One region of the Pseudomonas sp. S2_H01 genome, then DNA from elsewhere that is predicted to be linked to it. Evidence: predicted binding sites of a transcription regulator. Region 1 holds the regulator's gene; the other holds the start of a gene.
The links. The regulator FliA, encoded in region 1, starts transcription of late flagellar genes. The targets are predictions, from matches to a motif close to CTAAAGTTTNNNNNNNNNNNGCCGNTAA.

Region 1 (11,916 bases):
CATGCTGGCAATGATGATGTTGCCGATGCCGCCGTTCCTGCTGGACGTGTTCTTCACGTTCAACATCGCGCTGTCGATCGTCGTACTGCTGGTCTGCGTGTACGCCCTGCGTCCATTGGACTTCTCGGTCTTCCCGACCATCCTGCTGATCGCGACGCTGTTGCGCCTGGCGCTCAACGTCGCGTCCACCCGCGTCGTGATGCTCCACGGTCAGGACGGTCACGCCGCTGCCGGTAAGGTGATTCAGGCATTCGGTGAAGTGGTAATCGGCGGTAACTATGTCGTCGGTATCGTGGTTTTCTCGATCCTGATGATCATCAACTTCGTCGTGGTGACCAAGGGTGCCGGTCGTATCTCCGAGGTGAGCGCGCGTTTCACCCTCGATGCGATGCCTGGCAAACAAATGGCAATCGACGCTGACCTCAACGCCGGTCTGATCGATCAACCCGAAGCCAAGCGTCGCCGTCTGGAGGTCGCCCAGGAGGCCGAGTTCTACGGCTCCATGGACGGTGCCAGCAAGTTCGTGCGCGGTGACGCGATCGCTGGCCTGCTGATTCTGTTCATCAACCTCATCGGCGGCATGCTGGTGGGCATCATCCAGCACAACATGACCTTCGCCGACGCGGGCAAGGTGTATGCCTTGCTGACCATTGGTGACGGTTTGGTGGCGCAATTGCCATCGCTGCTGCTGTCCACCGCCGCCGCGATCATGGTGACCCGTGCATCCGGCTCGGAAGAAATGGGCAAGCTGGTCGGTCGCCAGATGTTCGCCTCGCACAAGGCGCTGGCCGTTTCCGCAGGCATCATGATCGTGATGGGCCTGGTGCCGGGCATGCCGCACTTTTCGTTCATCAGCCTGGGGCTGGTGGCGGCGGGCGGTGCGTACCTGCTGTGGAAAAAGCAGAACATGGTCAAGCTGGCGGCGATTCAAGAGGTCAAGCGTCAGCAGGAATTGCTGCCAGCGCCGAGCCGTGCGCAGGAGTCCAAAGAGCTGGGCTGGGATGACGTGACCCCGATCGACATGATCGGCCTGGAAGTGGGCTATCGCCTGATTCCCTTGGTGGACCGTAACCAGGGTGGTCAGTTGCTGGCGCGGATCAAGGGCGTGCGCAAGAAGCTCTCGCAAGAGCTGGGCTTCCTGATGCCGACCGTTCACATTCGCGACAACCTCGATCTGGCACCGAGTGCCTATCGCTTGACCCTGATGGGCGTGACGCTGGCTGAAGCCGAGATTTATCCGGACCGTGAGCTCGCGATCAACCCGGGCCAGGTGTTTGGCAGCCTGAACGGCATCAATGCCAAAGACCCGGCGTTTGGGCTGGAAGCGGTGTGGATTGAAATCAGTCAGCGCGCTCAGGCGCAGTCGCTGGGCTACACCGTGGTGGATGCCAGCACTGTAGTGGCAACCCACTTGAACCAGATCCTCTACAAACACTCTCATGAGTTGATTGGTCATGAGGAAGTCCAGCAATTGATGACGTTGCTGGCCAAGAGCTCGCCAAAGCTGGCCGAGGAGCTGGTGCCTGGCGTGCTGTCGCTTTCCGCGCTGCTCAAGGTGTTGCAGGCGCTGCTGGCCGAGCAGGTCCCGGTGCGCGATATTCGCAGTATTGCCGAAGCCATCGCCAACAATGCTGCGCGGAGTCAAGATACCGCCGCATTGGTGGCGGCCGTGCGCGTCGGTTTGTCCCGCGCAATCGTCCAAAGCATTGTCGGCATTGAGCCGGAGCTGCCTGTTATCACGCTTGAGCCAAGGTTGGAACAGATATTGCTCAATAGTCTGCAGAAGGCGGGTCAGGGTCAGGAAGAAGGCGTTCTGCTCGAACCGAGCATGGCTGAGAAACTTCAGCGCTCGTTGATCGAAGCGGCGCAGCGTCAGGAGATGCAGGGTCAGCCGGTTATTTTGTTGGTTGCAGGTCCGGTTCGCGCCATGTTGTCTCGCTTTGGACGCCTGGCAGTACCGAATATGCATGTTTTGGCTTACCAGGAAATTCCTGACAATAAGCAAGTCACCATCGTAGCGACTGTCGGGCCGAACGGCTGAGGTAGTGAGTCATGCAAGTTAAGCGTTTTTTCGCCGCCGATATGCGACAAGCCATGAAACTGGTTCGTGATGAGCTGGGCGCTGAAGCCGCCATCATCGGCAACCGGCGCATTGCCGGCGGCGTGGAACTGACAGCCGCGCTGGACTACAAACTGTCCGCGCTGGCGCCGCGTGTGCCGAACATCGAGCTCGAAGACGAGCTGCGCAAGACTCAGTCGCGCATCGTCACGGCTCAGGCTGAGCTGACCCATCGCAGCGAGCTGGACACGGTCGCCAACCGTCAGTTGTTCGCCGGTGTTTCGATGGACGACAGCAAGCAGATCGAACCGACGCTGGATGAACCGTTTCGCCCGTCGATCCATGCAGCCATCGCGGCGGATCGTGCCGAACGCGCAGAGCGTCAATCGGCTGCCGAGCCTGCTGTGAGCCGGCATGCGTACGACTCGATGCGTTCGGAATTGAACGGGTTGCGCGAACTGCTGGAAGTGCAGCTGGGTTCGCTGGCCTGGAATCAGTTGCAAGGCAGCCGTCCGCAGCAGGCGAACCTGTGGCGTCGTTTGCAGCGCATCGGCCTGTCCGGTCCGCTGTCTCGCGACCTGCTGGCGATGGTGCCGGACGGCGGCGATCAGGCCCACACCTGGCGCATGTTGCTGGCGCATCTGGCGCGCATGATTGCGACGCCTGACGTCGAGCCGCTGGAAGAGGGCGGTGTCATCGCCATGGTCGGGCCTGCCGGTATGGGCAAGACCACCACGCTGGCAAAACTTGCCGCGCGATATGTGTTGAAATACGGCGCGCAAAACATCGCGCTGGTGAGCATGGACAGCTTCAGGATCGGTGCTCAGGAACAACTCAAGACGCTGGGACGTATTCTCAATGTGCCGGTGACTCACGTCGATCCGGGGCAGTCCCTGGCTCAGGCACTGGAACCGTTGCTGCGCAAGCGTGTGGTGTTGATCGACACTGCCGGCCTGCAGGCGAGCGATCCGGCCCTGCGTCTGCAACTCGAAAGTCTGGCAGGTCGTGGCATCAAGGCGCGTAACTACCTGGTGCTGGCGACAACCAGCCAGAAGCAGGTGCTGACAGCGGCCTATCACAGTTACAAACGTTGCGGCCTGGCCGGGTGCATCCTGACCAAGCTGGACGAAACCGCAAGTCTCGGCGAAGTGCTGAGCCTGGCGGTGACTCACGAGTTGCCCGTGGCCTACCTGACGGATGGTCCACGGATACCGGATGATCTGCATCTCCCACGTCGGCACCAGCTCGTGAGCAGGGCTGTCAGCGTGCAGATGCAGGAGGAGCCTAGCGAGGAAGCGATGGCGGATATGTTTGCGGATCTTTATCACAGCACCGGCAAGCGCGCGGGCTAGGGTAAGGAAAATGACATTGGAAAATACCTGCATCGATGGTCTGCCAAGCATTGTTCACACAGTGAACGTGCAGCCCGAAATGTGGCTTAGGTCTAAGCAAGACAAGGTAAAAAATTAACATGGGCAGCATGCATCCCGTTCAGGTTATCGCGGTGACCGGTGGCAAAGGTGGCGTAGGCAAGACCAACGTGTCAGTGAACCTCTCGCTGGCCCTGGCCGAGCTGGGACGTCGCGTCATGTTGCTGGACGCCGATCTGGGTCTGGCCAATGTCGACGTATTGTTGGGATTGACCCCGAAACGCACCCTTGCCGATGTCATCGAAGGGCGCTGCGAGCTGCGCGATGTCCTGTTGCAGGGCCCCGGCGGCGTGCGCATCGTGCCGGCGGCGTCGGGCACCCAGAGCATGGTTCACCTGACGCCCGCGCAACACGCAGGCCTGATTCAGGCGTTCAGCGATATCGGCGACAACCTGGATGTGCTGGTGATCGACACCGCTGCCGGGATTGGCGAATCTGTGGTCAGCTTCGTGCGCGCCGCGCAGGAAGTCCTGCTGGTGGTCTGCGACGAGCCGACCTCGATCACTGACGCCTACGCGCTGATCAAGCTGCTTAACCGCGACTACGGCATGAACCGCTTCCGCGTGCTGGCCAACATGGCTCAGAGCCCGCAGGAAGGGCGCAACCTGTTCGCCAAGCTGACCAAGGTGACCGACCGCTTCCTCGACGTGGCGCTGCAGTATGTGGGCGCCGTGCCTTACGACGAGTGCGTGCGCAAGGCTGTGCAGAAGCAACGCGCGGTTTACGAGGCGTTTCCACGTTCCAAATGCGCGCTGGCGTTCAAGGCCATCGCGCAGAAGGTCGATACCTGGCCACTGCCGGCGAACCCGCGTGGCCACCTTGAATTTTTCGTTGAACGTCTGGTTCATCAGACCAGCGCAGGGCCAGTGTCATGACACCGAGCGGGTATCGCATGTACAGCAAATCTTCCAAAGATTCCCAGTATGAGCTGATCGAGCGTTATGCCCCTCTGGTCAAGCGCATCGCTTACCACCTGCTGGCGCGTCTGCCGGCGAGTGTGCAGGTCGAAGACCTGATCCAGGCGGGCATGATCGGTCTGCTTGAGGTATCGACCAAGTACGACTCCACCAAGGGTGCGAGTTTCGAGACCTACGCGGGTATCCGTATCCGCGGCGCGATGCTCGATGAAGTGCGCAAGGGTGACTGGGCACCGCGCTCGGTTCACCGCAATACGCGCATGGTCAGCGACGCAATTCGTGCAATTGAAGCAAAAACCGGCCGTGACGCTAAAGATCACGAGGTTGCTGCCGAACTTCAATTGAGTCTCGACGATTACTACGGGATTTTGAACGACACCTTGGGCAGTCGCCTGTTCAGCTTCGACGACCTGTTGCAGGACGGCGAGCATGAAGGGCTGCACGAGGACGGCGCGAGCCAGTCGCTCGAACCGTCGCGCGATCTGGAAGACGAGCGTTTCCAGAGCGCATTGGCGGACGCCATTGCCAACCTGCCCGAGCGTGAACGCCTGGTGCTGGCGCTGTACTACGACGAAGAGCTGAACCTCAAGGAAATCGGTGAGGTCCTGGGGGTCAGCGAGTCGCGCGTCAGTCAGCTGCACAGTCAGTGCGCTGCGCGGTTGCGGGGTCGGTTGGGCGAGTGGCGCGCGCGTTGACTCATCGAACGCAGGCCGTGGTGTCTGCGTGATGCATGTAAGGCCGGCTGTGCAATAACCGTTGTGTGGGTGAGAAGGGAGACAAGGCAGGAGCCGGTCGGATCAGGTCTTTCAGAGTCCGGTTCCGCTGTGCTCGTCCGTTGTCGATTCGCAAACCCCCTTAATTGTTTTCGCAGACTGGTCATTGGGTTGTGCCGGTATTGATTGAACGCGCGTCCAGGTGCTGGACGCGTTAAAGACTGCTTGGAGGTCGAATTGGACAAGAACATGAAAATCCTCATCGTTGATGACTTCTCAACGATGCGGCGGATCATAAAAAACCTGTTGCGTGACCTTGGGTTCACCAACACGGCCGAAGCAGATGACGGTACCACCGCATTGCCGATGCTGCAGAGCGGGGCTTTTGACTTCCTGGTGACTGACTGGAACATGCCTGGCATGTCCGGCATCGACTTGCTGCGTCAGGTGCGTGCCGATGAACGCCTGCGCCATCTGCCGGTGTTGATGGTGACTGCCGAAGCCAAGCGCGAGCAGATCATCGAGGCTGCTCAGGCCGGCGTGAACGGCTACGTGGTGAAGCCATTCACTGCACAAGTGCTCAAAGAAAAGATCGAGAAGATATTCGAGCGCGTCAATAGCTGATGTCCGCTGCGAGGGCGCTATGGATTCCAAAGATTCGACAATGGGTGACTTCGAGTCGACCCTGAAGAAACACGCACAGGAACTCGTCGCCAGCCTTGAAAAAGGCAAGTTCGGCGACGCCGTGCAACTTATCCATGAGCTTAATCAGACCCGGGATCGCGGCCTGTATCAGGAAGTTGGCAAGCTCACGCGTGAACTGCACAGTGCGATCGTCAATTTCCAGATTGACCCGCACATGCCGCAAGCCGAAGAAGTGTCCCAGATCACCGATGCCACCGAGCGCCTCTCGTATGTCGTCAGGCTCACGGAAGGTGCGGCCAACCGCACCATGGATCTGGTGGAGCAAAGCACGCCTTTGATGAACGGCCTCAGTGCCGACGCGAAGGCGTTGAGTGCCGACTGGGGGCGTTTCATGCGTCGCGAGATCGGCGCTGAAGAGTTTCGTGACCTGGCCCGCCGCGTCGATGGTTTTCTGACGCGCAGCGAGAAGGAAACCCACGAGGTCGCCAGCCACTTGAACGACATTCTGCTGGCTCAGGATTATCAGGACCTGACCGGTCAGGTGATCAAGCGCGTCACGCAGTTGGTGACGGAAGTGGAGAGCAATTTGCTCAAGCTGGTGCTGATGGCCAGCCAGGTCGACCGCTTTGCCGGGATCGAGCACGATCAGGAAGTGTTCCGTAAGCAAAAAGAAGAAGAAAAACTTCATTCCAAGGGTGAAGGTCCGCAGATTCATGCCGATAAACGTGAAGACGTCGTATCCGGTCAGGATGATGTAGACGATCTGCTATCCAGCCTTGGCTTCTAACTTCTAGATCCCAGGTTCTATGTGAAAGTGGTTGTGGTGCTGCGCGCGAATGCTTCGACGAAGGTAATGCGCGCCGCCCCTCGATGCAGCCTCTGGATCGGTTTGACGGTTAATTTTAGGAGCACCCCCAATGAGCTTCGGCGCCGATGAAGAAATCCTTCAGGATTTTCTGGTAGAGGCCGGCGAGATTCTGGAGCAGCTGTCTGAGCAGTTGGTCGAGCTGGAAAGCCGACCTGACGATGCGGACCTGCTCAATGCAATTTTTCGCGGTTTTCACACTGTAAAAGGGGGCGCCGGCTTCCTCCAGCTCAACGAGCTGGTTGAATGCTGTCACATCGCCGAAAACGTGTTCGACATCCTGCGCAAAGGTGAGCGCCGGGTCGACGCGGAGCTCATGGACGTCGTACTCGAAGCACTGGACACCGTTAACAGCATGTTCGGTCAGGTCCGCGAACGGTCGGACATCACACCGGCCACGCCTGAGTTGCTTGCCGCGCTGTCGCGTCTGGCAGAACCTGCGTCGGCTGACGAAGCCGCGGCCGCACCTGCTCCTGAGGTCGAAGCGGTTGCCGAAGCGCCGTCCGACGACATCACCGATCAGGAATTCGAACAACTGCTGGATTCGCTGAACGCGGTCAAGGCCCAAGCAGCCGGTGCTACGGTGTCGGCGGCAGCGCCTGCCGCTGCGGTATCGACGCCTGCTCCAGCGGCGGACGCGGCCAGCGACGAAATCACCGATGCTGAATTCGAATCACTGCTCGATCAGTTGCACGGTAAAGGCCAGTTTGCGGCCGACGCCGTGGCTCCTGCGGCGGCTGCCGCACCCGCTGCGCCACCTGCCAGCGACGAAATCACCGATGACGAATTCGAGGCGTTGCTGGACCAGTTGCATGGCAAGGGCTCGTTTTCGGCCGACGCCAGTACTGCTCCTGCTCCTGCTGCTGCTCCAGTGGCGCCTGCTGCTGCGACCGACGCCAAGGCCGCTGCGTCGGATGAAATCACGGACAACGAATTTGAAGACCTGCTGGATCAACTGCACGGCAAGGGCAAGTTCGAGCCTGCGGTAGCGGCGTCTGCGGCCACCGCGACTGCGCCAGCCAAGAAAGCCGAGCCTGCTAAAGCGGAACCACCGAAGGCCGAGCCAGCCAAGGCGGCTGCTGCTTCTGCTGCACCTGCCAAGGCTGCTCCGGCGCCTGCAGCTGCACCTGCGGCAGCACGTGCACCGGCGCCGGTCGCCGAAAAAGCACCGACCGAAGCCGAAACCACCGTGCGCGTCGACACCGCACGGCTGGACGAAATCATGAACATGGTCGGCGAACTGGTGCTGGTGCGTAACCGCCTGGTGCGCTTGGGCGCCAACAGTTCCGACGAAGCCATGTCCAAGGCCGTGTCCAACCTGGACGTGGTCACCGCTGACCTGCAGACCGCGGTGATGAAAACCCGCATGCAGCCGATCAAGAAAGTGTTCGGTCGCTTCCCGCGACTGGTTCGCGATCTGGCGCGTCAGTTGAAGAAAGAAATCAACCTTGAACTGGTGGGTGAAGAAACCGACCTGGACAAGAACCTGGTCGAGGCGCTGGCCGACCCGTTGGTGCACTTGGTGCGCAACGCGGTGGACCACGGCATCGAATCGCCGGAAGAACGTGAAGCATCGGGCAAGGCCCGGGGCGGTCGCGTGGTGCTCTCGGCGGAACAGGAAGGCGACCACATCCTGCTGTCGATTTCCGATGACGGCAAAGGCATGGACCCTGCGGTACTGCGCGCAATCGCGGTCAAGCGTGGGGTCATGGACAAGGATGCGGCGGACCGTCTGAGCGACACCGACTGCTACAACCTGATCTTCGCGCCGGGCTTCTCGACCAAGACCGAGATTTCCGATGTGTCGGGCCGTGGCGTGGGCATGGACGTGGTGAAAACCAAGATTGCCCAGCTCAACGGCTCGATCAACATCTACTCGACCAAGGGCCAGGGTTCGAAGATCGTCATCAAAGTGCCGTTGACGCTGGCGATCATGCCAACCCTGATGGTGATGCTGGGCAACCAGGCGTTCGCCTTCCCGCTGGTCAACGTCAACGAGATCTTCCACCTCGACCTGTCGACCACCAACGTCGTCGATGGCCAGGAAGTGGTGATCGTGCGCGACAAGGCACTGCCGCTGTTCTACCTCAAGCGCTGGCTGGTGAGTTCGGCCGCGCATGAAGAACAACGCGAAGGCCACGTGGTGATTCTCTCGGTCGGCACTCAGCGCATCGGCTTCGTCGTCGATCAGCTCGTGGGGCAGGAAGAAGTGGTCATCAAACCGCTGGGCAAGATGTTGCAAGGTACGCCAGGCATGTCGGGCGCCACCATCACCGGTGACGGCCGCATCGCCCTGATCCTCGACGTACCGAGCATGCTCAAGCGTTACGCCGCACGGCGTATTTGAACTCGGCGATGCGATGAACTGTGTGGGAGCGAATTCATTCGCGAAAGATGTCTCAGGCGACGTGGCTGTGTCGTTTGAGCTGGCCAGTCGCGAATGAATTCGCTCCCACAGGTTTTTTATCCACCGTGGTAATTCCGGTGGGGCAGATGTTGACGAAGCGGGCTGTGCAACTGGCCGGTTTTGTCCAATGGAGTGTTTATGGCAGTCAAGGTTCTGGTGGTAGACGACTCCGGCTTTTTTCGCCGGCGAGTCTCGGAAATTCTTTCCTCTGACACAACGATTCAAGTGGTCGGCACCGCCACCAACGGCAAGGAAGCGATCGAGCAGGCCCTGGCCCTCAAGCCCGATGTGATCACCATGGACTACGAAATGCCGATGATGGACGGCATTACTGCCGTTCGCCACATCATGCAGCGCTGTCCGACGCCGGTTCTGATGTTCTCCTCGCTGACGCACGAAGGCGCCCGCGTCACCCTGGACGCGCTGGATGCGGGTGCGGTGGATTTCCTGCCGAAGAACTTCGAAGACATCTCCCGTAATCCCGACAAGGTCAAGCAGATGCTGTGCGAGAAGGTGCACAGCATTTCTCGCAGCAACCGTCGCTCCACCGGTTTTGGTGCGGCAGCCGTTGCCGCGCCTGCTGCCCCGGCCCCGGGCGCGTTGCGCAGCCAGGCCCCGACGGCAGGGACGGCGCGTACTGCACCGGCTCGTCCTCTGGCCGGGACGTCCAGTCACGCTGCGCCCGCTCATCATGCGTCGGCGCCTGCCACGCACCACTCGCCGGCGCCCAAGCGCAAGGCCTACAAGCTGGTCGCCATCGGCACCTCGACGGGTGGCCCGGTTGCGCTGCAGCGCGTGCTGACTCAGCTGCCCGCCAATTTTCCGGCTCCGATCGTGCTGATTCAACACATGCCTGCGGCGTTCACCAAGGCCTTCGCCGAGCGCCTCGACAAGCTGTGCCGCATCAGCGTCAAGGAAGCCGAAGACGGCGACATTCTGCGTCCGGGCCTCGCGCTGCTGGCCCCTGGCGGCAAGCAGATGATGGTCGACGGCCGTGGCGCGGTGAAGATCCTCCCGGGGGATGAGCGGCTCAACTACAAGCCGTGCGTCGATATCACCTTTGGGTCGGCGGCCAAATCCTACGGCGACAAAGTGCTCGCGGTCGTACTGACCGGCATGGGCGCGGACGGTCGTGAAGGCGCACGTCTGCTCAAGCAGGGCGGCAGTCATATCTGGGCGCAGGACGAATCCAGCTGCGTGATTTACGGCATGCCGATGGCCATCGTCAAAGCCGATTTGGCGGACGCCGTTTACAGCCTGGACGATATCGGGCGTCATCTGGTCGAGGCGTGTCTGTAATGGATGTTTTGACACTTATCGGGATCATTCTGGCGTTCGTCGCCATCATCGGCGGCAACTTCCTGGAAGGCGGTCACCTGGGCGCCTTGCTCAACGGGCCTGCCGCGCTGATCGTGCTGGGCGGCACCCTTGCGGCCTGCCTGTTGCAGACGCCGATGAGCGCGTTCAAACGCGCGATTCAGATCTTCGTCTGGATTCTGTTTCCGCCGCGCATCGACCTGGCAGGCGGCATCGACCGTGTCGTGTCCTGGAGCCTGACTGCGCGCAAGGAAGGCCTGTTGGGCCTTGAGTCCGTGGCCGATGGCGAGCCCGATGCGTACTCGCGCAAAGGCCTGCAATTGCTGGTCGACGGTGCCGAGCCGGAAGCCATTCGCAGCATCCTGGAAGTGGACTTCATGACCCAGGAAAGCCGCGACATTCAGGCGGCCAAAGTGTTTGAAAGCATGGGCGGCTACGCGCCGACCGTGGGCATCATCGGTGCGGTCATGGGCCTGATCCACGTCATGGGCAACCTCGCCGATCCGAACCAGTTGGGCAGCGGCATTGCGGTGGCTTTCGTGGCGACCATCTATGGCGTGGCCTCGGCGAACCTGATCCTGCTGCCGGTGGCCAACAAGCTCAAGGCCGTGGCCATTCGTCAGTCGCGTTACCGTGAAATGCTCCTCGAAGGCTTGCTGTCGATTGCCGAAGGCGAGAACCCGCGTTCGATCGAATTGAAGCTGCAAGGCTTCATGGAGTGATGGACTGATGGCCCGTCGACGTCGCCACGAAGAGCACGAAAACCACGAACGCTGGCTGGTGTCCTACGCGGACTTCATCACGCTGCTGTTCGCGTTCTTCGTGGTCATGTACTCCATTTCTTCGCTCAACGAAGGCAAGTACAAGGTGCTGTCCGAGGCGCTGGTCGGCGTGTTCAACGAAGCCGAGCGCAGCGTGAAGCCGATCCCGATCGGCGAGCAGAAACCGCAGACCGTCCGGCCTGCCGACCCCCTGGTTCAAGACAGCGAGCAGACCGATGCCGCCTTGGGGCAGGGCGCGCAGGACCCGCTCAAATCCATCGCCGATGACGTGAATGCCGCGTTCGGCGATCTCATCGCCTCCAAGCAGATGACCGTGCGCGGCAACGAACTGTGGATCGAGATCGAACTCAACTCCAGCCTGCTGTTCGGCAGCGGCGATGCCATGCCCAGCAACCTGGCGTTCGACCTGATCGACAAAGTGGCGAAAATCATCAAGCCGTTCGACAACCCGATTCACGTCGAAGGCTTCACCGATGACCAGCCGATCAATACGGCTCAGTTCCCGAGCAACTGGGAATTGTCCTCGGCACGTTCGTCGAGCATCGTGCGCATGCTGGCCATGGACGGGATCAATCCGGCGCGCCTGGCGTCGGTCGGTTACGGTGAGTTCCAGCCGCTGACGTCCAACGCCACCGCTGATGGCCGTGCGCGCAACCGCCGTGTGGTGCTGGTGATTTCTCGTAACCTGGACGTGCGCCGCAGCCTGACAGGCTCTGGCACCGCGGCCAATGCGAAACCGGATGCTGCACTGCGCCGTGCTGGCACACAAACTGCACCTGTC
Region 2 (11,916 bases), 410 kb from region 1:
CTGCGGGTTTCACCTCCTATGAACTGGACCTCTTCGGGCGCCTGCGCAGTCAGCGCAACGCGGCCGATGCGCGCTTCGAGGCCAGCGAGGCCGATTACCAGACCGCGCGCCTGGGTTTGATCGGCGAAGTCGCCAGCACCTGGCTGACCCTGAAGGCCAATCAGACGCTGCTCAACCTTGCGGAAACCACCTACCAGTCCCAGCAGCATTACGGCGAGCTGCTGCGCAGCAGTTACAACGCCGGCTCGACGGCACGCATCGATGTGCATCAGGGCGACGCGATGACCAACACCGCCGCCGTGCAGGTCAACACCTACCGCATGAAGGTCGCACAGAACCTCAACGCACTGCGCGTGCTGGTCGGCCAACCGGTGCCCGACCAACTGTTGCCGGTCGGCGATCTCGGGAAGACGCTGGCGACGGCCGATGTTCCGTCCGGCTTGCCCTCCAGCCTGATCCAGCGACGTCCCGATATCATGTCCGCCGAGGCCGTGCTGCGAGCCTCCAACGCCGACATCGGTGCCGCGCGCAGTGCGTATTTCCCGACCCTGTCGTTGACCGGCGCGCTGGGCAGCCTGAGCGGGGATTTCTCGAAACTCCTCACCGGCCCGGCCCAGTTCTGGCAACTGGCGGCGGCCGGCTCGATGACGCTGATCGACGGTGGTCAGCGACGTGCCGTGGTGGACGCCAGTCATGCCCGTTATGACGCCAATACCGCAGCGTACGAAGGCACCGTGCAAAACGCTTTTCGCGAAGCCGCCGACGCGCTGAACGCCCGTCAGGAAATGCTCGCGCAAGTCGCGGCGCAACAGCGGCTGGTCGGGGATTATCAGGAAGCCTGGCGCCAGTCGCGCTTGCGCTTCGAGGCCGGGCTGGACAGCTACTTCTCGACCATGGACGCACAACGCTCCCTGTTTGCAGCCCAACAGGAATACCTGAATCTGGAACTGGCACGGGAGGTCAATCAGGTCGATCTGTACAAGGCACTGGGCGGCGGATGGACGCCCCCGAAACTGAATGTCGCGGATGCGAAATGAGACACTCGGATCGCGGATGTTCCTGATTCTGGCCGGAGGCCGTAGGAGCGCGGCTTGTGTCTGGGCCGCATCCGGACGATCTGGCGCGAAGCGGCAGCAAAATCAGTCGACCCGGTTCTTCCTGACACACCGCATGCACAGGTTTTGCTGCCGGTCCCCGGCAGATCGCGGGACAAGCCACGCTCCTACGCCTTCCAGGCAGAAGCGGTGTTGCAAGCGCTCTCGGCTTTTGATTCTGGCCGAAGGCCGTAGGAGCGACCGGGGTGGCGCTCCACCTTGCCCGCGATCTGGCGCGAAGCGGCAGCAAAATCAGTCGACCCGATCGCTCCCTGCACCTTCCAGGCAGAAACAATACCGTGCCTGGCATGACCTAAGCCCTCCGGGCACAAACAAGGCAGTGCCTGGCATGACGTGCGCTTCCTCCAGGCAGAAGCGGGATCGCCTATTTTCTAGCTACGGCAAATAAATACTGAACAACCCGCCGCCCAGCTCGCCGCCGTTGGCGATCTCGATGTGGCCCGTCACGCCCTGACGCTGATGCTGCCTGGCGATATTCGCCGCGAAGTACAGACCGAGGCCGGTGCTGCCGCTGCTCTGGTTGAGGCCCAGTACGTAGTCGGTCTGGTGTTCGATCATGCGCTCGGGAAACCCGGGACCGTCGTCGTTGATGCGGATGACCAGTTGCTCGCCGACCTGACCGGCGCTGATCAGCACGTGCTGGCGGGCAAAGCGGATGGCGTTGATGACCACGTTCGACACAACCGAGCCGATCAGCTCGCGGTCGAAGAAGCCCGGCAATCCAAAGTCGTCCACGTGGTAGCGCGCCACGATGCCTCGGCTGTCGAGCACCTCTTGATGAAACGCCAGTTGTGCCTCGATGAAGTCGTCCAGCTCGTGATAATCCGGGCGCAACGGCAGCTGATTCACACCCAGTTTATACAGACCCAACAACTGCACCAGCATGCCGTTCAGGTGCGCGAATTCGTACTCGATCACACCCTGCTCTGGCGTACCACGCTGTGCGTCGGGCAGATCCTTTACCCATTGCCCGTGAGCCTGGATCAACGACGCCAGCGAGTTCTTCATGTCGTGCACGGTGGAGGCAATCACCATGGAGAAATCAAGCCCTGTTTCCTGATCGTTCATTCGCCAAACGCCCTGAGTCGCAGTTTCTGATAACGGTCGTAACGTGGATCGGTGTCGGGCATCTTGCCCACCATTTTCAGACTGTTCTGGCACTCCAGCAGGCTGGCCGTGTCCAGGTTCTGCACACCGACGTGCAGCAGCGACTGGGCCATGTTCAACGCAATACTGATGTTCTTCGGTTGCAGCGCCAGCGCCTGACGGAACAGGTCCTGCGCCTCGCCAAGCTTGCCCGCGCGGTAGCTGCGAATGCCCTGCAGGTTCAGGTCGATGGCCGCTTTGCCCGCGCTGAGGATTTCCGGATCGTCGGTCTGCCTGGCAATGCCTTGCATGACCACCGGATCGTCACCGTAGATTTCCGCACAGCTTTTCAGAATGCCGGCCCCGGCAGATTCCTGACCCAGCTGTTTAAGCTGCGCGGCCACGGCCAGCGCCGCGTCGGCACTCAAAAACTGTTCCATGCCTTCCAGGCGCGCCATGGCCTGCTCGGTCAGCTTGGCGGCCATTTCCGGATCGGAGCTCGCCACGCTAGTGGCTTTCATCAACCGTGCACGCACTTGCAGGCCGGCATCGTTGGTGTGCTCCTTGGCGACTTCGCTTAACGTCGTGTTGATCTCCACACGGGTGCGCGCATCCAGACCACGCTCACCGCCGCGACTGATCAACGCCTGCGCCAGACCGAGGTTGGTTTCCGGGTCCTTGAAGCGCGAAAACTGACCCTGCGCCACCGCCTGACGATAGGCCTTGGAGGCGCCATCGAAGTCCTGGTTTTCCAGCGCCAACTGGCCAAGTAAACGTTGACGACGCACGGCGTAAGGGGACAGCCGGACAGCCTCTTCGAGCATCTTCTGCGCGCGCTTTTTGTCGCCGCTGGCGATCAGCACATCGGCCAGACCGTCAAACAACACCGGCATCGCATTGAACGCACGGATCGCGTCTTCGTAGACCGCCTGCGCCTCGGCATTACGTCCGCGCTTGAACAGCAGTTTGCCCAATGCCGCGTAGGCCCAAGGCTGAGGACGGTCGGCCAGAATCGATTTGAGAAAGGCTTCCAGCGGCTCGTGCTGGTTCAGATCACGCAGGGCGTCGGCTTTGTAACGCAGGCACAGCGGCGCGAAACGTGGGTCTTGTTTGGTCAGGTTCACGCACGCCGCCAGCACCTCGGCCGGCTTGCCGCGATCCAGTGCCTGAAGAATCGGCTTGAGCAGGTTCTTGCGCTGAACGATCTTTTCCAGACGCTGCGCAAGACTTGCGCGGTTGAACGGTTTGGTCAGGTAAGCATCGGGCTCCCACTCCAGCGCGCTCATGACCATCGCCTGACTGTTCTCGGCGGTGACCATGACAAAGACGCTTTCATGGCTGATCAACTTATCGGTCATCAGGTCTTCGAGCACCTGCTGACCGTTCTTCTTGCCATCGCCCAGGTTGAAATCGTGCAGGATGAAGTCATAGCGCTTCTGCGAACACATCTTCAGCGCCTGTTCGCCGGTATCGGCGGTGTCCACTTCCTTGACGCCCAACTCGCGCAGCATCGACCTGACCGAACTGCGGAAATCGGAGAAATCATCGACGATCAGAAAGCTTTTTTGGTTCCACGCCAGCATCGAGATTCCTGTCACGGGAGAGAAAATCAGCCCAGGGGCAATTACGTTACGGGTCGGCTGCACCGCTCCCACTTTTTGGCGGGGGAAATGATAGCCAACATCAATTTGCCATCAAGCTATTTCGCGAAAGCTTTGGCCTGTTCAGGTGCGGCACGACGCCGCTTGTCCGGGTTATCGGCGGCACCAGGGTAAAGCTTAGGTGATGGCAGTGGGAAAAAGCGACTGCAAGGCGCCTCGCGCCGATTGCTGATGACGGATCTGTGACGCAGTGTGTCGGTCCCGAATCACCAAACATGAGCGCACTCACCCACACGGACTAATGGATCCAATAACACCTTCAAAATGGCCTGAAAGACGACGTTCATCGACGTTATTTCGAATTGTGTAAAGTCCCTCATCCCCCCGCCGATAGGGAGTGAAAGCGGTTTTGCACCGCCCACCCTTACCCTGTCCGAGTAATCGTCATGTCCTGGCTGACCGATCTGAAACTCAAGTCCAAACTCCTGTTTGCGTTTAGCCTGTGCGCCTTGATCACCATCGCGATGGGGGTGTTGGGACAGAACGGTGTTTCGCGCCTCTATGCGCTGTTTCAAAACACCGTTAGCGATAACTTGATGACGATTGCCAAGGTTGACTCCGTCAAAGCCAACGTGATCGCCACCAATCGCGACTTCTTCAAAATCATTGGTCTGAGCGCGCTCAAGGCCGACCCGGCCGAAATCAGCTCGGCCCTTCAGTCGTTCAAAGAAAACCAGACGCAAGCAGACACCGACTTCCGTTACTACCGCAGTACACCTCTGGAGACCGACGAAAAAGCCGCTGGCGACGATTTCGAGCGTGATTGGGCCGCGTACCTGAGCGCCGCACAAAACGCGTTCGCTGTGCTGCAAAGCGGCGACATCGAGCAAGCCAGCAAACTGGCCGCCAGCAGCGTCACGCCGAGCTACCGCAAAACCATGGGCGAGCTGAAAATCATCATTGAGTCCAACGCACGGCAGGCCGCCGAAGCCACTCAGGCGGGTGTCGACCTGGATCGTCAGGTGACGTGGATGCTGGTCATCGGGTCCCTGATCGCTGTGGTCTGCGCCATCGCCTTGGGCCTGATCGTCACGCGGATGATCACCCGTCCGATTTATCAGTCGGTGGAAAGCGCGACGCGCGTGGCCAGCGGCGACCTGACCCATGCCATTGCCGTGGGCGGCCAGGACGAAACCGGTCAGTTGCTCAAGGCACTGTCCAACATGCAAGGCAACCTCAAAGACACCGTGCAGCAGATTGCCAATGCCTCGGATCAACTGGCGTCGGCCGCAGAAGAGCTGACGGTGGTGACCGATGACAGCACCCGCGGATTGCAGCGTCAGAACGATGAGATTCAACAGGCCGCCACCGCCGTGAACCAGATGACCGCAGCGGTCGAGGAAGTCGCCCGGAATGCGGCCAGCGCCTCGCAAGTTTCGGCCCAGACCGCCGACGATGCACTCAAAGGGCAGCGTCAGGTGCAGCAAGCGGTCACCGCCATGAACACCATGACGGTGGAAATCAACGATTCGACGCAACGGGTCGAAGCCCTCGCGGGCCAGATTCGCGACATCACCAAGGTGCTGGATGTGATTCGCGGCATCGCCGAACAGACCAACCTGCTGGCCCTTAACGCCGCCATTGAAGCCGCACGCGCCGGTGAGCAAGGCCGCGGTTTTGCGGTGGTCGCCGACGAAGTCCGCGCACTCGCCCACCGCACTCAGGTATCGACCGGTGAAATCGAATCGATGATCACCCAGGTGCGCAACGGCGCCGATGAAGCCGTGCAGGCCATGGGCAAGAGCCAGTCCATCGCGGCCAATACCCAGACGCTGGCCACCGAAGCCGGACTGGCACTGGAACGCATCAGCGAGGGCGTCAGCCAGATCAACGAACGCAACCTGGTCATCGCCAGCGCCGCCGAGGAACAGGCCCAAGTCGCCCGCGAGGTCGACCGCAACCTGGTGAACATCCAGGACCTGTCGGCCCAGACCGCGGCAGGCGCCAACCAGACCAACGCCTCCAGCCAGGAACTGTCGCGTCTGGCGGTGTCGTTCAACGCCATGGTGGGCAAGTTCACCCTTTGATTCTTGGCCGCCGTGTGGGAGCAGGCTTGCTGGCGAATGGAGAACTGTCGGCCACTGCCGATGTGGCTGAAAGGACACTTTCGCCAGCAAGCCGGCTCCACAAAAACCGTGTCGATGCAGACACCGCAGCCACCCTTTAGCCACCTGAGACAAATTGGCCAATTGACTAAATCGTCCTACGATTTGTCGTAAATCTCATTTCGGGTACAATCCCGCCCCTCCCGCAGATCGCTTGGACCTGATGACCGAGTCCTGCGGGGGTGTAGATGTTTACTCAAGCTGCTGAATCCAATGATCGAATAAAAAGCCAGCACCGAGGGACATAGAACGGGAAGTCCCGGATTCACAGACTTCCTGACCCTGCCTCCTCGTCTTCTGAGAGCGAAGCCTTCTGACGTTTGTACCCCGAACCGGGTTGCAGCAACGGCGGGACGTTGCCTGATGAAGGACCGCAGGTGGATAACTTTCTCTCTATTGGATGACTCAATGTTCAAGAAAACGAGCAAGGCTCTGTTGGGCCTGGCGATTTCGGCGACCTTCCTGCAAGCCCACGCGGCTGAAAGCAAGAAAGTCGACGTCCTGCTGATCGGTGGCGGCATCATGAGTTCGACCCTGGGTGTCTGGCTCAACGAGCTGGAGCCGGGCTGGTCGATGGAAATGGTCGAGCGTCTGGACGCGGTCGCCGAAGAAAGCTCCAATGGCTGGAACAACGCCGGTACCGGCCACTCGGGCCTGGCCGAACTGAACTACACGCCAGAAGACAAAGACGGCAAGGTCAATATCTCCAAGGCCATCGAAATCAACGAAGCCTTCCAGGTGACCCGTCAGTTCCTCTCCTGGCAGGTCCGCCAGAATGTCCTGAAGAACCCGCCTTCGTTCATCAACACCACTCCGCACATGAGCTTCGTGTGGGGCGATGACAACATCAAATTCCTGAAGAAGCGTTACGACGCGCTGCAAGCCAGCCCGCTGTTCCGTCCGATGCAATACTCCGAAGACCCGGCGCAGATCGCCAAGTGGGTCCCGCTGATGATGGAAGGCCGCGATCCTTCCCAGAAGCTGGCGACCACCTGGACGCCGATCGGCACCGACGTCAACTGGGGCGAAGTCACCCGTCAATACGTGTCCTACCTGCAGACTCGCCCGAACTTCGACTTGAAGCTGTCCAGCGAAGTCAACGACATCACGCGTAACGAAGACGGCTCCTGGCACGTCGAGTACAAGAACCTGAAAGACGGCACCACTTCCGGTACCGATGCCAAGTTCCTGTTCATCGGTGCAGGCGGCGGCGCGCTGAAGCTGCTGCAGAAATCCGGCATCCCAGAGGCTCGCGACTACGCAGGCTTCCCGGTCGGCGGTTCGTTCCTGGTAACCGAGAACCCGACCGTCGCCATGCAGCACATGGCCAAGGCCTACGGCATCGCTTCCACCGGCGCGCCACCGATGTCGGTTCCGCACCTGGACACCCGTGTGCTCGACGGCAAGCGTGTCATCCTGTTTGGCCCGTTCGCGACCTTCTCCACCAAGTTCCTGAAAGAAGGTTCGTACCTGGACCTGTTCAGCAGCATGACCACGCACAACTTCTGGCCGATGACCAAGGTCGGCATCGAGCAGTACCCGCTGGTCGAGTACCTCGCCGGTCAACTGATGCTGTCTGACGACGACCGTTTCAAAGCGCTGCAGGAATACTTCCCGCACGCCAAGAAAGAAGACTGGCGCCTGTGGCAAGCCGGTCAGCGCGTGCAGATCATCAAGCGTGACGCGGACAAAGGCGGCGTGCTCAAGCTGGGCACCGAAGTCGTGTCGTCTCAGGACGGCACCATCGCTGCGCTGCTGGGCGCATCGCCAGGCGCTTCGACCGCCGCTCCGATCATGCTGAACGTGCTGGAAAAGATCTTCAAAACCCAGGTGGCAACACCTGAGTGGCAAGCGAAGATCCATCAGATCGTGCCGAGCTACGGCACCAAGTTGAACGAATCGCCGGCCGCTGTTCAGCAGGAGTGGAACTACACCGCTGAAGTCCTGCAACTGGGCAAGCCTCCGGTCATTGACCAGACCGTTGGCACCAGCCCGGCGACGCCGTCCAAGCCGGCTGAAAGCAAGCCAGCGAACGACATGGCACTGTAAGACTCGCTGCCGCTTGCCGGCATTGATGACGCAGTGAAGATAAAGCCACGGGGCTGAAAACCCGTGGCTTTATCGTTTGAGGTCCGCACGTCGGGGGGTTGCGACCCGTTTGATTCGTTACACCGCATCACAAATGAAGTACCCCGCCCCGCATTTATCCCGTCGCTGCAAGCTCCTAAAGTCAACTCCACTTGCTCTTCCACCCTCCCGGTGGGAAGCACACTGGAGACTTTTCCATGCCTTTCATCAGCGTTCGCATCACCCGCGATGGCGTTACCAAGGAGCAGAAAGCTCAAGTCATCGCCGAAATCACCCAGACCATGCAGACCGTCCTGAACAAGGACCCTCACCTCACCCACATCGTCATCGAAGAAGTGGACACCGATAACTGGGGGTACGCCGGTATTACCACCACGGAGTACCGCAAGAACCTGGCGGAGTCAGCCTCGTGAACCCGGCCGTGAACCGTACCGTCAAGGTCGATTTCGTGTCGGATGTCGTGTGCCCCTGGTGTGCGTTGGGAGCGACAGCACTCGAGCAGGCCATAGCGAACCTCGCCGGGGAAATCACCGTCGAGCTGACCTACAAGCCCTTCGAACTGAACCCGGACATGCCGGCCGAGGGCGAGCACGCCGTCAAGCACATGATGCGCAAATATGGCCGCACCCTAGAAGAAGTCGCTTCCCGTAACGAGATGATCATCGCCCGTGGCAAGGCGCTTGGCTTTCGCTTCGACCTGGAAAAACGCAGTCACTTCTACAACACCTTCGACGCCCATCGCCTGCTGTTGTGGGCCACCCACGAAGGTCGTCAGGTCCCGCTGAAGAAAGCCCTGCTGAAAGCCTACTTCACGGATGGCCAGAACCCCGGCGATCAAGAAACGCTGGTGCGCCTGGCGGGTGAAACCGGACTGTCAAGCGACCGCGCCCGTGAAGTGCTGGCAGCCGGTGAGTTTGCCGACGAAGTCCGTGAGCTGGAGCGTTTCTACACCGACCGCGGAATCAATTCTGTCCCGGCGATGGTACTGAACGATCGCCAGTTGGTGGCCGGATCGCAGTCGGTCGAGCACTACGAAACCGTCCTCAGGCAGATGGCGCAAGAACCCGCCGCCGCTTGATCACCCACTTACCGATTCACACCCTATCCATTAATGAGCGAGAACATCATCATGAGCAATTCGAAAAAAGTCGTTGTGGTCACCGGTGCATCCCAAGGTCTTGGCGCTGGCATCGTCGCGGGTTTCCGCAAGCTGGGCTATCAGGTCGTCGCCACCTCGCGTTCGATCCAGCCATCGACCGACCCGGACATCCTCACCGTGGCCGGTGACATCGCCGACCCTGCGACCGCCGAGAAGATCATCCGCGAAGGTGTGGCCCGCTTCGGCCGCATCGACACGCTGGTCAACAACGCCGGTATCTTCCTGGCCAAGCCGTTCACCCAATACACCCGAGAAGACTACGTAAACACCGTGGCCACCAACATGGGGAGCTTCTTCCACATGTCGCAGCACGCCATTGCGCAGATGGAAAAACAGGGCGATGGCGGTCACGTCGTCAGCATCACCACCACGCTGGTCGACCACGCCATTGACGGTGTGCCTTCGGTGCTCGCGTCGCTGACCAAGGGCGGCATGAACGCCGCCACCAAATCGTTGGCGATCGAATACGCCAAGCGTGGCATCCGCGTGAACGCGGTCTCCCCGGGCATTATCAAGACGCCGATGCACGGCGAAGAAACCCACGCAGCGCTGGGCAGCCTGCACCCGATGGGCCACATGGGCGAAGTCCAGGACATCGTCGGGGCCGTGCTGTACCTCGACAGCGCCGCCTTCGTGACAGGCGAAATCCTGCACGTCGACGGTGGTCAGAGCGCCGGTCACTGATTGCCGACTCGATATCTTCAAAAAGCGGGCTACTGTTGGAAACGGCTCACGCCACGCTGCGCCATCCGGCGTAGCCCGCATTTATCGTAAGGAGCGCACCATGGACAAGAACATCGAGAAAGTGCTGTACACCGCCAAGGTCCACACGGCCGGTGGCCGCGACGGCACAGCGGTCAGTTCCGACAAACGCCTGGACATCAAACTCTCCTCGCCCGGCGCCAAAGGCGAGGGCACCAACCCCGAGCAACTGTTCGCGGCAGGCTGGTCGGCGTGCTTCATTGGCGCCATCGGCGTCGTAACCGCCAAGATGAAAGTCACCATGCCACCCGACACCACCGTGGATGCAGAGGTCGATCTGGGCACTAACGCCGGCGGCTACCTGATCCAGGCACGGCTCAACGTCGCATTGCCCGGAATGGACCGCGAAACGGCGCAAAAAGTCGTGGATGCCGCCCACGAAGCCTGTCCTTACTCGAAGGCAACGCGCGGCAACATCAATGCCGTAATCACGCTGGTTTGACGCGCTCACCTGATTGAACTGCGTGCACTGACGTAGCGTCGACGCCCGCTGGCCCTGCCTTTCCAGCCCGCTCTGCCCTGCGGCACGCAGTCTTCAAATAAAACTTCTTACGCTGGAGGTTCTATATGAAACTGCAAATGCTCACGGCTGCACTGATCATCGGTGGGCTGTCGATCTCTGGGGCCACTCAAGCCGCCGAAACGTCGACAGCCCCTGCGGCATCGGCTGGCAAAACCAGTGCAGTGAAACAGGAAGTGAAGCTGACCCGGGTGACGCCCGAGTACTGGCGGGTCACCTTTCACAACCCTCCGTTCAATATCTACGGCCCGGAAACCATGCCTCAGTTGAACGAAGTCATCACCGCCATCGAATCCGACCCCAAGCTGCGTGTTGTGGTATTCGACAGTGACGTGCCTGACTTTTTCCTGACGCACTACGATTTCGTACCGCCCCTGACCGACACGACCAGCATGCCAAACGGCAAGACCGGGCTGCCGCCGCTTCCCGACATGTTGGTGCGCCTGAGCAAGGCACCGGTCGTGTCGATCACCTCGATACGTGGGCGCGCCACGGGCGTGGGCAGCGAGCTTGCACTGGCAAGTGACATGCGATTCGCCAGCCGTGAAAAAGCCGTTCTGTCGCAATGGGAAATTGCCGCCGGCCTGGTGCCGGGAGGCGGACCCAGCTCTCGGCTGCCACGCCTGATAGGCCGCGGCCGTGCGCTCGAAGTACTGCTCACCGGAGAGGACATCAATGGTGATCTCGCCGAGCGTTACGGCTACGTCAACCGCGCGCTCCCCGATGGACAACTGGACGGTTTCGTTGACGCCATGGCGCGTCGTATCGCCCGTTTTGACAAAGAAACGATCGCAGACATCAAGAATCTGGTGAACAAATCCAGCCTGCCTGCTGACGAAGACATCGGTGCGGAATGGCAAGGATTCATTGATTCAGTGCAACGGCCAGCAACTCAACACCGCATCAAACAATTGATGGACATGGGTCTGCAACAGAACCCCGATGTTGAAAAACGCCTGCCTGTCTACACCGGTAAAACCGGGGAAGCCTCGAAATAAAGCGCGCTTGCCCGCGTTGATGAGCCCATTGCCTGAGCGCTCGGACGGTGGGCTTTTTTTGTCCTCGTGGATTTGCCACTGCCCGCTATCAATTCTTAAAAAACGGGATCGCCAGGTCACGTATATCGACGATGACGTCGTCAGGGCTTAAATCAAGGTCCGGCACTCGTTGAAGCCCCGGGCTGGACCGCAGCAGGACATTCGCCCCCTCAAGCCCCGCCCGGGCGCTGCCACTGATCATACGGCGTCATATCCGCAAGATCCGCACGTTAGCGCTGCCAGGCATGAACCACCTGCACCCCACCGACCGTGCGTTGCAAATCCACGCACTCATAGCAGGAAAAATCGCCCTCAGCGGCGTCGGGTCATGTCCGCTTCGCGCGAAACAACCGGTCGAGGACAGAAAATTTTCCTGCAGGTCG

Region 2: a site for FliA is predicted at 4,169-4,196, ahead of AB4N84_RS03015 (methyl-accepting chemotaxis protein). Genes of this name have one in related genera too.

Annotation. Positions count from the first base shown of each region.
Region 1 is NZ_CP162756.1:270,980-282,895, reverse strand. Features, by position in the region: gene flhA (flagellar biosynthesis protein FlhA) at 1-2,041, shown strand, start outside; gene flhF (flagellar biosynthesis protein FlhF) at 2,053-3,411, shown strand; gene fleN (flagellar synthesis regulator FleN) at 3,531-4,364, shown strand; gene fliA (RNA polymerase sigma factor FliA) at 4,361-5,101, shown strand; gene AB4N84_RS01305 (chemotaxis response regulator CheY) at 5,369-5,743, shown strand; gene AB4N84_RS01300 (protein phosphatase CheZ) at 5,763-6,551, shown strand; gene AB4N84_RS01295 (chemotaxis protein CheA) at 6,682-8,976, shown strand; gene AB4N84_RS01290 (protein-glutamate methylesterase/protein-glutamine glutaminase) at 9,175-10,335, shown strand; gene AB4N84_RS01285 (flagellar motor protein) at 10,335-11,075, shown strand; gene motD (flagellar motor protein MotD) at 11,083-11,916, shown strand, end outside.
Region 2 is NZ_CP162756.1:678,544-690,459, forward strand. Features, by position in the region: gene AB4N84_RS03000 (efflux transporter outer membrane subunit) at 1-1,037, shown strand, start outside; gene AB4N84_RS03005 (sensor histidine kinase) at 1,491-2,183, opposite strand; gene AB4N84_RS03010 (response regulator) at 2,180-3,784, opposite strand; gene AB4N84_RS03015 (methyl-accepting chemotaxis protein) at 4,249-5,889, shown strand; gene mqo (malate dehydrogenase (quinone)) at 6,376-8,016, shown strand; gene AB4N84_RS03025 (tautomerase family protein) at 8,253-8,468, shown strand; gene AB4N84_RS03030 (DsbA family oxidoreductase) at 8,477-9,133, shown strand; gene AB4N84_RS03035 (SDR family NAD(P)-dependent oxidoreductase) at 9,185-9,898, shown strand; gene AB4N84_RS03040 (organic hydroperoxide resistance protein) at 9,999-10,418, shown strand; gene AB4N84_RS03045 (enoyl-CoA hydratase/isomerase family protein) at 10,544-11,494, shown strand.